2 regions of the Paenibacillus sp. FSL R7-0189 genome follow, and region 1 is predicted to be linked to the other one. Evidence: a T-box and tRNA genes for the amino acid it is inferred to sense, from the RefSeq annotation. Region 1 holds a T-box; the other holds one or more tRNA genes.
What was found. The T-box of region 1 lies ahead of metG (methionine--tRNA ligase). A T-box ahead of a tRNA ligase gene usually reads a tRNA of that ligase, here a tRNA-Met.
Positions count from the first base shown of each region.

Region 2: it has a tRNA-Met gene. The T-box ahead of metG (methionine--tRNA ligase) is inferred to sense a tRNA for this amino acid. The anticodon was not compared.

Region 1 is NZ_CP150223.1:5,274,201-5,279,861, forward strand. It holds gene htpG (molecular chaperone HtpG) at 1-967, shown strand, start outside; gene MKY63_RS23125 (DUF4362 domain-containing protein) at 1,029-1,493, opposite strand; T-box leader at 1,619-1,880, shown strand; gene metG (methionine--tRNA ligase) at 1,924-3,570, shown strand; gene MKY63_RS23135 (LysR family transcriptional regulator) at 3,580-4,449, opposite strand; gene MKY63_RS23140 (ABC transporter ATP-binding protein) at 4,600-5,661, shown strand, end outside.
Region 2 is NZ_CP150223.1:4,142,831-4,148,491, forward strand. It holds gene MKY63_RS17950 (extracellular solute-binding protein) at 1-1,454, shown strand, start outside; tRNA gene MKY63_RS17955 (tRNA-Met) at 1,814-1,890, shown strand; tRNA gene MKY63_RS17960 (tRNA-Ile) at 1,935-2,008, shown strand; gene MKY63_RS17965 (hypothetical protein) at 2,707-3,210, shown strand; gene MKY63_RS17970 (hypothetical protein) at 3,499-4,173, opposite strand; gene MKY63_RS17975 (hypothetical protein) at 4,845-5,102, opposite strand; gene MKY63_RS17980 (hypothetical protein) at 5,128-5,661, opposite strand, start outside.

The DNA of each region.
Region 1 (5,661 bases):
TTCCAACGGTGTGTTGATCATGAACAAATGTGCGGATCTGCTGCCTGATTACTTCAGTTTTGTAAAAGGTATGGTGGACTCAGAGGATCTTTCCTTGAACATTTCCAGAGAGATGCTCCAGCATGACCGTCAGCTGACTCTGATCGCTAAGAACATTAAGAATAAAGTGAAAAGCCAACTGCAAAGCCTGCTGAAGGATGAAAGAGAGAAATATGAGCAGTTCTATAATGCTTTTGGCAGACAGCTTAAGTTTGGTGTTTATAACGATTATGGGATGCACAAAGACACCCTTCAAGATTTGCTGATGTTCTACTCCTCCAAGGAGAAGAAGCTGGTTACGCTGGACGAATACGTCTCAAGAATGCCAGAAGATCAGAAGTATATCTACTATGCTTCAGGAGAGTCGATCGACAGAATCGAAAAGCTCCCGCAAACCGAGCTTGTATCGGATAAAGGGTATGAAATTCTCTACTTCACTGATGATATTGATGAATTTGCGATCAAGATGATTCAGTCTTATAAGGAAAAAGAATTTAAATCCGTATCCAGCGGAGATCTGGGGATCGAAGCCGACGAAGCGGACAAGCCAACGGAAGCGGAAGAGAACGAAAACAAGGAGCTTTTTGAAGCGATGAAGGACATCCTGTCCGGCAAAGTGAAAAATGTTAAAGCTTCCAAACGTTTGAAGACTCATCCGGTATGTCTCTCTGCAGAAGGTGAGCTGACGATCGAGATGGAGAAAATTCTGAAATCGATGCCGAATGGCCAAGAGGTGCAAGCGGATAAGGTACTTGAAATCAACATCCATCACGAAGTATTCCAGTCCTTGAAGGCGGCAGCAGAGAACGACAAAGAAAAGCTCGGTTTATACACGAACCTACTGTACAACCAAGCCCTGTTGATCGAAGGTCTACAGGTTAGTGATCCAGTTCAATTCACCAATGATATTTGCAAAATCATGAAATAATATGAAGTAACGAGACCATCCAATTGTATTATGATTGGGTGGTCTTTTTTATTTCAGCATTTCATTTTGTTGTGCGAAAAAGGTAGTAATCAATTTCAGAGTCATTATTTGTGCAACCGCTGATCGAATAGATAATTTCACCTTGTGTGCTTTTTTTACTCGTCACTTCGGAGCAGGTATCGGTTCTGACTCCTGTGTTGCTTCCACCGAATGCATCATTAGAGGTATCATAGCTATAATTAATCACGTTACCGTCAAATTTCAAATCCTTAAATATAGGATCGCCTTCATCTGTGTAACTTGTAACGCGTATATTGTCTGCTTTTTTGCTGGAGAGATTCGTTATAAATTGCTCGAATTTATCGAGGTTGTACACTTTTTCCCAAGAAACAATATCCCCTCTACTGATGGCTTCTTTGGAAGTATAGGGCTCACTTTTAGGTACAGAATTGACTTGATTATCGGAGCAACCCCATACCCCTGCTAGTAAAAGAACAGAGAGTGTAAGCAAATTTACCTTTTTCACTGAGGGACCTCCTTGTAACGTATTTATATAAAAGACGGAGATTAACTGGAAAAGTTACAGTGAGCTTGATTTTTCACATTGACAATAAACAACAAATTGATTATTATTTTCTCTAACTTGAATATGTAAAAGCAAAGAAGAGAAAGAGTACCACGGCAATTCTTTCAACAGAGAGCTCCGGTCGCTGAAAAGGAGTAAAGAAAACCCTTGGGAATATGGTCTCAGAGCTGCGCATCGAAACCTTATGGGTTGTAGGCTGCGCCGGAACCTGCATCCGTTACAGTGCTAGGGTATAAACGTTAATTAACGTCGTACCTGAAGAGGTAAATGTCATGAGGCATTTATAAAATTAGGTGGTAACACGTGAGTAGAACTCTCGTCCTTTGTGGATGGGAGTTTTTTTGTTGTCAAAAAAAGGAGGAGAAGGTTAATGAGTAATGTGTTTATAGGTGGTGCTTGGCCGTATGCGAATGGATCTTTACATCTTGGGAGATTATCAAGTGTGTTGCCTGGGGATGTGCTGGCACGATATTTTCGCTCCAAAGGGGATAACGTATTATATGTATCAGGCAGTGATTGCCATGGCACACCCGTAGCGGTTCAGGCTGCGAATGAAGGGATTACACCCGGAGCTTTTGCAAGCAGATATCATGAGGAGTTTCTGAAGTGTTTTAAACAGCTGGGATTTAGTTATGATCTATATACTCGAACGGATCAACCGCAGCATCATAAGGTCGTGCAAGAGTTGTTTACAAAGCTACTAGAGAATGGTCATTTATATAAAAAAACCATTGCGCAATGTTACTGCGAGGTGGATCAGCGCTTTTTGCCAGACAGATATGTGGAAGGGACTTGTCCGGTATGTGGCCAGCGGGCGCGAGGGGATCAATGTGATTATTGTTCTACGATTCTAGATCCTGCCGATTTGTTAGACAGAGTCTGCAAATTATGTGGTAATACACCATCAGAAAGGCCGACAGAACATTATTATCTTAGCTTATCTAATTTTCAGTCTGAATTAACGGAATATGTAGAGGAAGCACAATTTTGGAGAGATAACGCTATAAAACTGACCAAACGTTATTTACAAGAAGAGCTGCAGGACCGCGCGGTAACAAGAGACTTGTCTTGGGGTGTAGATGTTCCTGTGGCTGGATTTGAAGATAAAAAGATTTATGTTTGGATTGAGGCGGTAAGTGGTTATTTATCAGCCAGTAAGCAGTGGGCTGCACAGTCCGGAGGAAGCTGGGAGGATTTTTGGTTAGAGGAAAAAGGGGAGATTACTGCTTATTATGTGCATGGTAAAGACAATATTCCTTTTCACACTTTAATATGGCCGGCTGTGTTATTAGGAGCTGGAGGTCTGCATTTACCGGACAGGATTATATCTAGCGAATATTTAACCCTTGAAGGGCAGAAGTTCTCCACTAGCCGAAACTGGGCGGTCTGGGTACCTGATATTTTAGAGCGGTATCAGCCAGATTCTATTCGTTATTTCTTAATTGCTAATGGACCCGAGAAGCGGGACACGGATTTTTCCTGGAGAGAGTTTATTTATAGCCATAATGGAGAGCTGCTTGGAGCATTTGGTAACTTTGTGAATCGTTCATTGGCTTTTGTAGATAAGTTTTATGAAGGGAAAGTGCCGAATGGGCAATTGGATAAGGGGTGGAATGACAACATTGACCTCTTGTATCTCGAATCAGGGCGGCTTATTGAGGCTGGGAATCTAAAAGATGCGCTGGAGTATATTTTTTCTTATGTGCGCAAGGCAAACCAGTATTTCGACCTGCAAAAACCATGGATACAGATAAAAGAGGATCAGGTTTCTTGTGATTCTGCAATATACACATGTGTGCAGATTATTGCGAACCTAGCGAATTTGTTACATCCGTTTCTGCCGTTCTCTTGTGACAAGATCAGGGGGTTCCTGTCGTTAGAACTACCGAATTGGCAGCCTTGCTTGGTGCCCCCTTACCAACAGGTTACTGATTTACAATTATTGTTTGAACGAATTGATATTAGCCGTATTAAAGAAGAAGAGGATAGGCTAGATCAACAGCAAGTGAATAAATAGAGCTGGTATTTATCCATTCTTGAAGCTTTCAATAAACTTGGAAGCCAATGATGACAAGTATTTATCCTTAATCCAGACGGCGGCGACCCGCGTGCGTAGTGATTCACTACTGATTTCTTTATAGATCAAATTACTGTTACTCGTTAATTCGAAAGCGGATTTGGGGATGATTCCGATGCCAAGACCAGCGTTTGCCCAGAGCAGTGTTGTTCTAGCATCATCATTCATACAGAAAATCAGCGGATCAAAGCCGTTCTCAAGACATGTTTCCCGGATAAGCTGCTCAAAACGGCGGTAGATAATAAGCGGCTTATCCTTTAGCTCACCGATCTCAATAAAGTTTTCATCCGTTTTCCAGTCATACTCAGGTGTCATTACGGCAATCATAGGTTCAGCTTGTGTGTAAAGACATTCTAAATTTGTACCATTAAAGGGTGTCCTAACAATCCCGACTTCGACAATACCTTTATTCAAAAGGTCAATGATTCTAAAGGTATTTCCTTCATGAATCTCAAACTTCACACCTTTATAGGTTTTGTGAAATTCACATAGCCGATCTTGAAGCAACGTAGCTCCAGAGGAAGAAACTGTACCAATGGCTAGGGTTCCTTTTAAACCTTTGACAAAATCAGTGAGCTCACGGGCAGTGGAATCTGCCAGCTCCAGAATTTGTTGGGCACGGTCCCGCAAAATGGCTCCAGCTTCAGTGAGCTGCACGCTGCGTGGACCTCGTTCCACTAGCTTTACACCGAGTTCTTCCTCCAGGAGCTTTAGCTGCTGGCTCAGCGGAGGCTGGGCCATTTGCAGTTTTTTGGCTGCAGATGTGATCTGTCCTTCCTCAGCTATCGCCATAAAATATTTAAGCTGTCTAATATCCATATAAAAATCCTCCGAACTTGAGATATGCTAATCGTATGGGAGCGATACGAATCCAATATTATTAATATGTGAGTAGATATGCCATAATCATAACTGTTCTTATACATATTTCAAGTGGTTAAATACTTCTTATGTTGGGTGTGGATAAATTTGTTCAAAATTGCAGTATATTTAAAGCCGTACAAAAAAGAAGCGATCATTGGACCGATCTTCAAACTGATGGAAGCGATTCTGGAGCTGATTTTGCCTACCATTGTCGCATTGATCATCAACAACGGGGTTGGCAATCATGACAGCGCCTATGTTTACCGCATGGGTGGCCTAATGGTGCTGATGTCACTGCTTGGCTTCGGCTGCTCCATGGTATGCCAATATTATGCAGCCCGGGCTTCACAGGGATTCGGTACGACACTACGCAATAAGATGTTTAGACATATTACATCCTTGTCGTATGCTGAACTGGATACCTTAGGTACGCCTACACTGATTAATCGGATTACCAATGACGTAAACCAGCTGCAAATTGCTGTGGCCATGCTGATTCGTCTAGTTATTCGTGCACCGTTTATCTGCATCGGGGCTATCCTAATGTCCATGATTTTGGATTTTAGATTATCGCTGATTCTAATAGCGGCAACACCGGTTTTTGGCATTATTTTATATTTTATTATCACCCGCAGTGCTCCTTTGTACCGAAAATACCAGCAGAAGCTGGATGCCCTTGCGCTCGTACTGAGTGAGAATTTATCGGGGATTCGAGTGATTCGTGCTTTTGCCAAAAGACGTACAGAAAAAGAACGTTTTGATGCCTCATCTGATGATTTGACTACTACGGCGATCCGGGTTTCGCGGATTTCTGCTTTGCTTGGGCCGATGACTACACTTGTAGTAAATGCGGCGATCATAGCTATTTTGTGGGTAGGCGGAATTCATATCGATGGGGGCCGATTGTCTCAAGGGGAGATCATTGCCTTCATCAATTACATCACTCAGATCTTGCTGGCGCTGATAGTAGTCTCCAACTTGGTTATTATTTTTACAAAAGCCTCATCCTCAGCGAATCGTGTGAATGAAGTGCTTGGTGTTAAGGTATCCGTGTCCGAGGAAGGAAATGCATTGATTGCAGAACCTGACCATGCTGCCCCTGCTATACAATTCGATCACGTATCCTTTGGGTATAATACGACAGGTGAATCGGCATTAGAGGATATA
Region 2 (5,661 bases), 1.1 Mb from region 1:
GGCGCTGGTTAAGCTTTGGAGTATGTGCTGCACTGCTATTGCCTTTAATTTCTGAAAGCAGGCACACAGCTTGGGCGGAGGCTTCTAAGCCATCTACAGAACAGCGTGTACTACGTATTGGCAGCCTCTGGTCTGGAGAGGACGATTCTTCTTTTCGTCAGCAGTTTACAGATATGTATGAATTGCAGCATCCTGAAATCAAACTTGAGATTATTCCAGCCATCAATATGAATGAGCTTCGTTTTGACAGCACCTATCCAGAGGTTAACCCAGATAATCTGGAGAATATCCGAGCAATTATGGGCGGTGCACAGCCAGTTGATGTAATCGTCGGTGATAGTACATTGGTGAAGAGTTTGGTGAAGCATAATCTGGTGCAATCGCTGGAGCCGCTTATCGCACGAGATCAATATGATTTAAGCAATATGGCACCTACAATGTTAAATGGAGTACGTGAGCTGGGTGGAGGAAGTCTTTACGCGTTAGCGCCGACCTTTATGTCGAGTGCGTTATATTTTAACAAAGGTATTTTTGATGCTGCTGGTGTAGGTTATCCGACGGACGGAATGACTTGGGATGAAGTGTTCGCGCTGGCCGAAAAGGTGACCAAGAAATCGACAAATAAAGATAAGCGTATATATGGATTTTCGATGAACCGTTATATGAGCGATCCTTTCTGGGATATGCAGACCTATGTCTCACCGCTTGAGCTTGCTATGTATGACAACAAGGGACATAAGATGGAGGTAAACCAAACACAGTGGAGTCAAGCTTGGACGACCTACAGCCAATTGGTGAAAAAGCAAATTACACCTGGGTTAAACGGTATGGATTTTATAGAAACAGAACGGAGCACCTATAGTCCTGTCCAAGGGGATCTATTCCTTACCGGAAAAGCTGCAATGGTAATTGGAGAATACGATTATCTTAATGAGCTTGCAGGTGTGAGCCGCAATGCAGCAAAAATTAAAAATTACAGTCCCGTCGATTGGGGTTTCGTTACCGTACCTACTTTTAAGGAGAAACCAGGAGTGGCTGTAGGTACTTGGGTAGGTAATATGATGGCTATCAACACTATGGCTGCTAATAAGGAAGATGCTTGGGATTTGATCAAGTTCGTCAACAGTAATGAGGTAGCCAAAATTAAAGCTCATACCCGCGGGGAACTAACTTCCCGTAAGGATTACATTACCACGAAGGTACCTTCAGTAAATCTGGAATCCTTCTATACGCTCAAACCATTACCAGCCAATGATCCTTTGATGAACGTCCTACAAACACAGAAGCCTGGAATTAGCCGTATTAACGATGTTGGGCGCCAACTATTCACAGAAGTTTATCAGGGCAAAAGAACGGTGGAGAGTGCCCTCAAAGCTTGGGAGAAGCAAGGGAATACCATGCTGGGTACGCTCGAAAAAGATCCCACATATTATTTCGACTCTATAGGGGATTAAGTTTTGGAATATGTAGCGGCCACCGGATTTCCGGTGGCTTATTTTGTGGAACTTGGGCATGATAAGTTCAGAGCAGCGTGAGATTAATTTGCAAAAAGGAGAAGAGGGCATCATGAATTGGATATACTTCGCGAAACTGTTCAGAACGAGATTTCAAGCAGGTTGTTTAGCAAAAAGGTTGGAGCAAGATGGCTGGATTTATGGCTACCATGACCCAAGTTTTGTGGAAATTTATCGATCCCGCAAAGGAAGATATGGGGTTAGATTTTTGCCTTGAGAACTTTTACAAATTCATCCTTGACGTAGACCCATTTTGTACTGTATATTATTTATTGTCGCTGTTTGAATATTATTTCTGACGCGGGGTGGAGCAGCCCGGTAGCTCGTCGGGCTCATAACCCGAAGGTCGCAGGTTCAAATCCTGCCCCCGCAACCAATTTTATTACAACAGCAATTGTACATTCGGATATTTTTAGATCCGGGCCCTTAGCTCAGTTGGTTAGAGCGGTCGGCTCATAACCGATTGGTCGGGGGTTCGAGTCCCTCAGGGCCCACTTATCAAAAACCCTTACTTTGTAAGGGTTTTTTGCTGTCTATAAGCTTAGCAATATAAGAAAGTAGAATGGATAAAGAACAGAATTTTGAGTTTGCTAACGGATTTGCTAACGGGAATTATTTTTCTGCAGTTTCGAGCTGTTTTTCAGCGTATTTATTCAGTTCTGCTTCAATTTTATCAACGGCCTCTTCTTGCATGATTGGGAGTAGGTGTGAGTATTATTCGTTGAACATCGCTGGAGTCATACCCAGTCGTTCAGCAGCTACCTTTAGCTTTATATAGTTCCGACCAGAGTAGCAACATACTAAGTCAATTTCCTTGTATGAGTCCTCGTATTCTTTTTTTTAGCCCCGATTTGCGTATAGCGTTCCTTAAGACCATCAATAATATTCTGAAAAACCTTGCAAAGTACCACTGGTTATCATTGTAGCCAATCTAGAATATTTCTAGTGTCATTTGTAGAGTACGGCAGTTTACTTCTCTGCCACTGCCGCTCTTGTTAAGGCGCATGCAGGTAGCTGTTCTTTGTTAGTAGGGGGATTTAATAAATTTTAGTAGAAGTTCTGACATTCATTTTAAATAAATGTTATAATTATTAAATCAGTGTGTAGAGATATTGGTCTTTTTTGTTGGGCCAAAAATATATGTCTCATGATACGTCTGCCATCTGAAATATTATTCACGGAGATGACAAACATGCATGGAGACAAAAGACTGCCCAGAAACGGAAAAGAAGGTATACTATTTTTACTCATTATTTCAATCATTTCAGTAAACACTATTGCCCCTATTATTGTGGGGTTGGAACGTGGCTTCAGTAAGGAAGTGTATATAGATACACTAAAGGTTATTCCGTTTATGTGGATGATCGTAGTTTTATCTGTAAGATTAGTTGCAGGACCGATTGTCGGGAAAGTGATGCCGAAATTCATGGGACAAACAGATGGATTTAATGCAAGGATTCTGTTGAATACTTTATTGAATGTCACGGTGTTATCTATTTTACTATCAATTATTGGCACATGGGTTGGGACGAAACAAATAAGCCTGGATCCACTTAAAAACTTCCTTCACATCTGGCCAAGAAACTTTGGTATAGCATTTTGGATTGAACTGTTGGTTGCGCAGCCGATAGCAAGATTTGCGATGAAAACATTACACGCAAGACAGGATCGAAAAACGGAAAGTGTAAATGCGTAACTAGCTAGAATTTTGTAGACGAATAAGAAAAAAAGGAGCGTCCATGGTGGGCGTTCCTTTTTTATGTCGTAGTAGTCGGATTATAATGCTCAACAGGAGATGCTCGCGAATGACTGAACGCACAATGTAGAAGCATGCTCTAAATACTGCGTACTTTTGATTTGCCTTTGGGGCGAATTGCTTCCTAAAGAATTAATCCAGCAATAACTCTAGCCCCCGGTCACCGCGGTTGAGTTTACAAGTACCCACTAAGGAGAAGTAACCGATGAAAACGAAAATACTCTTTTACTATCTGTGATAATTGCATTTACATGCACCGCAGTCACACTGGAGCCAACCACAAGAATAATGAATAGGGTGTGTCTCAGTGCCTAAAGGAGCATGACATCTCCAGCATTTAGTGTGACGTATTCCATATTTCATAATTTGTTTTTCTTTGATATGCGTTTGGAAGTATTCTTTTTGTGATTTTTTTCGTTTTTCTTCCTCTTCTTTCCTAAGTTGTTCATTTTGTTGAATTATGAATTTTCTTTCAGCTTCATTCTTTTTAATAGCGAGCGCTTCTTGAACGTACCCTTGAATTAAGGAAATATCATTTTTCAAGCAACATACTATCTCTGTTACATTCTGTCGTTCATCGGAAATCATTCCATATAGGTTAACGCCATTGTTAAAGTCATCTTGCGATAAATTAAGCATATCAAGATTTCCTGACACTAATGAACGACTTATCATAACGTTTCCAATGGATAAAAATCCTGAACTCAATTTCATGCTCAATATGCTATCTTTATGCAGATAATTATTACCTTTAATTTCAATGATGGCGAATTGTCTGTTTACTGTTGGAGTATAAGTTAATTTATTATCGATTTTTATAGTATTTGATTCCGAAAGTTTCTGATATTCTCTATCTTCTATTATTGTAAGAAGACCCTGTAATACTCCTTTGAAAAATCCCATATTATGTACTCTCCTTTTATTTAAATCAGGTTTATTTTACCATGTGAAATAGTTTAATAGTGAGGAAATTTGAATTGTATTTGACTGAGGATTAGTAACATAAGGACTCTGGAGTATGAAAGATTTGTTATGGACAGAAAAAAAGAAAGAGTTATCCAGTATCCGATAAAATAGCTGTTGGGGCACTTTTTCTTGCTGCAAACTTACTTATACTAAACACCAAACTTCGTTTGATTAGGGAGCATTTTTGGTATGAGGCTCCTATCGGACCCAGCTGACCCTTAAAGAGGTTTTTCTCCACATTTGCAATTCTAACGGACTCCATAGTCGCTATTGGCATAAAAAGTACCGCATTTGAGTCTCTTTCTAGGCATTAGCGACCATGGGGTCCGAAACCATGCTCCAAAGGCTGAAAATCAGCAAATAGCGGCATCTGGGTCCGATAGCTCGAGGTGGAGGATGTTAGTTCGTTAGTTCGTTAGCTCGTTAGTGCCATGCTCCTCGCAGATGTAGTTGCAGAAATTACAATGAGAAGTAGCCTATAAAGGAACAGTCAGTAGTTTCACCTCTACAACCAGCATATCTAGTATGCGGGCTCATAAACCATACAGTAAAGCACAAAACGGCACTGCTCCAAACCATGAAATGGTTTGGAAGCAGCGCCGTTTTTGTTAGCAGTCAGCTAAATTCCTCCAATGGAGAGCAAGGCGATCGAAACGATGTACCCAATTGCTTCCGACCGCAGTCCCAATCTCAATCTCGATCGCAGTCCCGATCGCAGTCCCGATCGCAATCGCGATCCCAACCGCAGTTGCAGCCCCGATCGCAATCGCGATCCCAACCGCAGCCCTAGTCGCAATCCCGATCGCAGTCCCGATCACAGTCCTAATCTCAGTCGCAATCCCGATCCCAACCGCAGTCCCAACCACAGGCCCTGGGTATCCACCAACATCCCTAAAGTTTCATGCTGTCCCACAGCTGCTGGAATGCCCCGGATTCGACATCGAAGAATACCGGTGCTAGACCGTAGCGTACAAGGCCTTGACCGAACAGCGTCAACTCTACTCGGGCATTGTCTTCCAGCTGCAAATAGATGATCTTGCGGTCCTCGCTGTCGTAGATGCCTTGTTCGATCAGCGGCTCTGCTGCCAGTGGTTTAGCCGCTTGAAGTGTTGTAAGAAAACCTTCAAGCGCCTCGCCATTGGCGATTGGCGCCTGCTGCTGGAGGCCGTTGTTCCAGCTGTTGAAGCTTTCCCACTGAGCTGAAGTAACTCGGCCTTCAAGATTCAGCTTGCCGAATAGGTCGGCGCCGCTGTTTATGGTGATGCCGTTCGTGTGCTCATACAGTTCAGCGAATACCTCGCCGTTGATTTCCGAATAGGACATAATCAGGAAGCTGGAATCATAGCCCTTCACGGAATAGAGATCCGTTTCGCCGATGTTCGAGGCTAACTCAATATATTCGTCGTTACCGCTCCATTCGTTGAT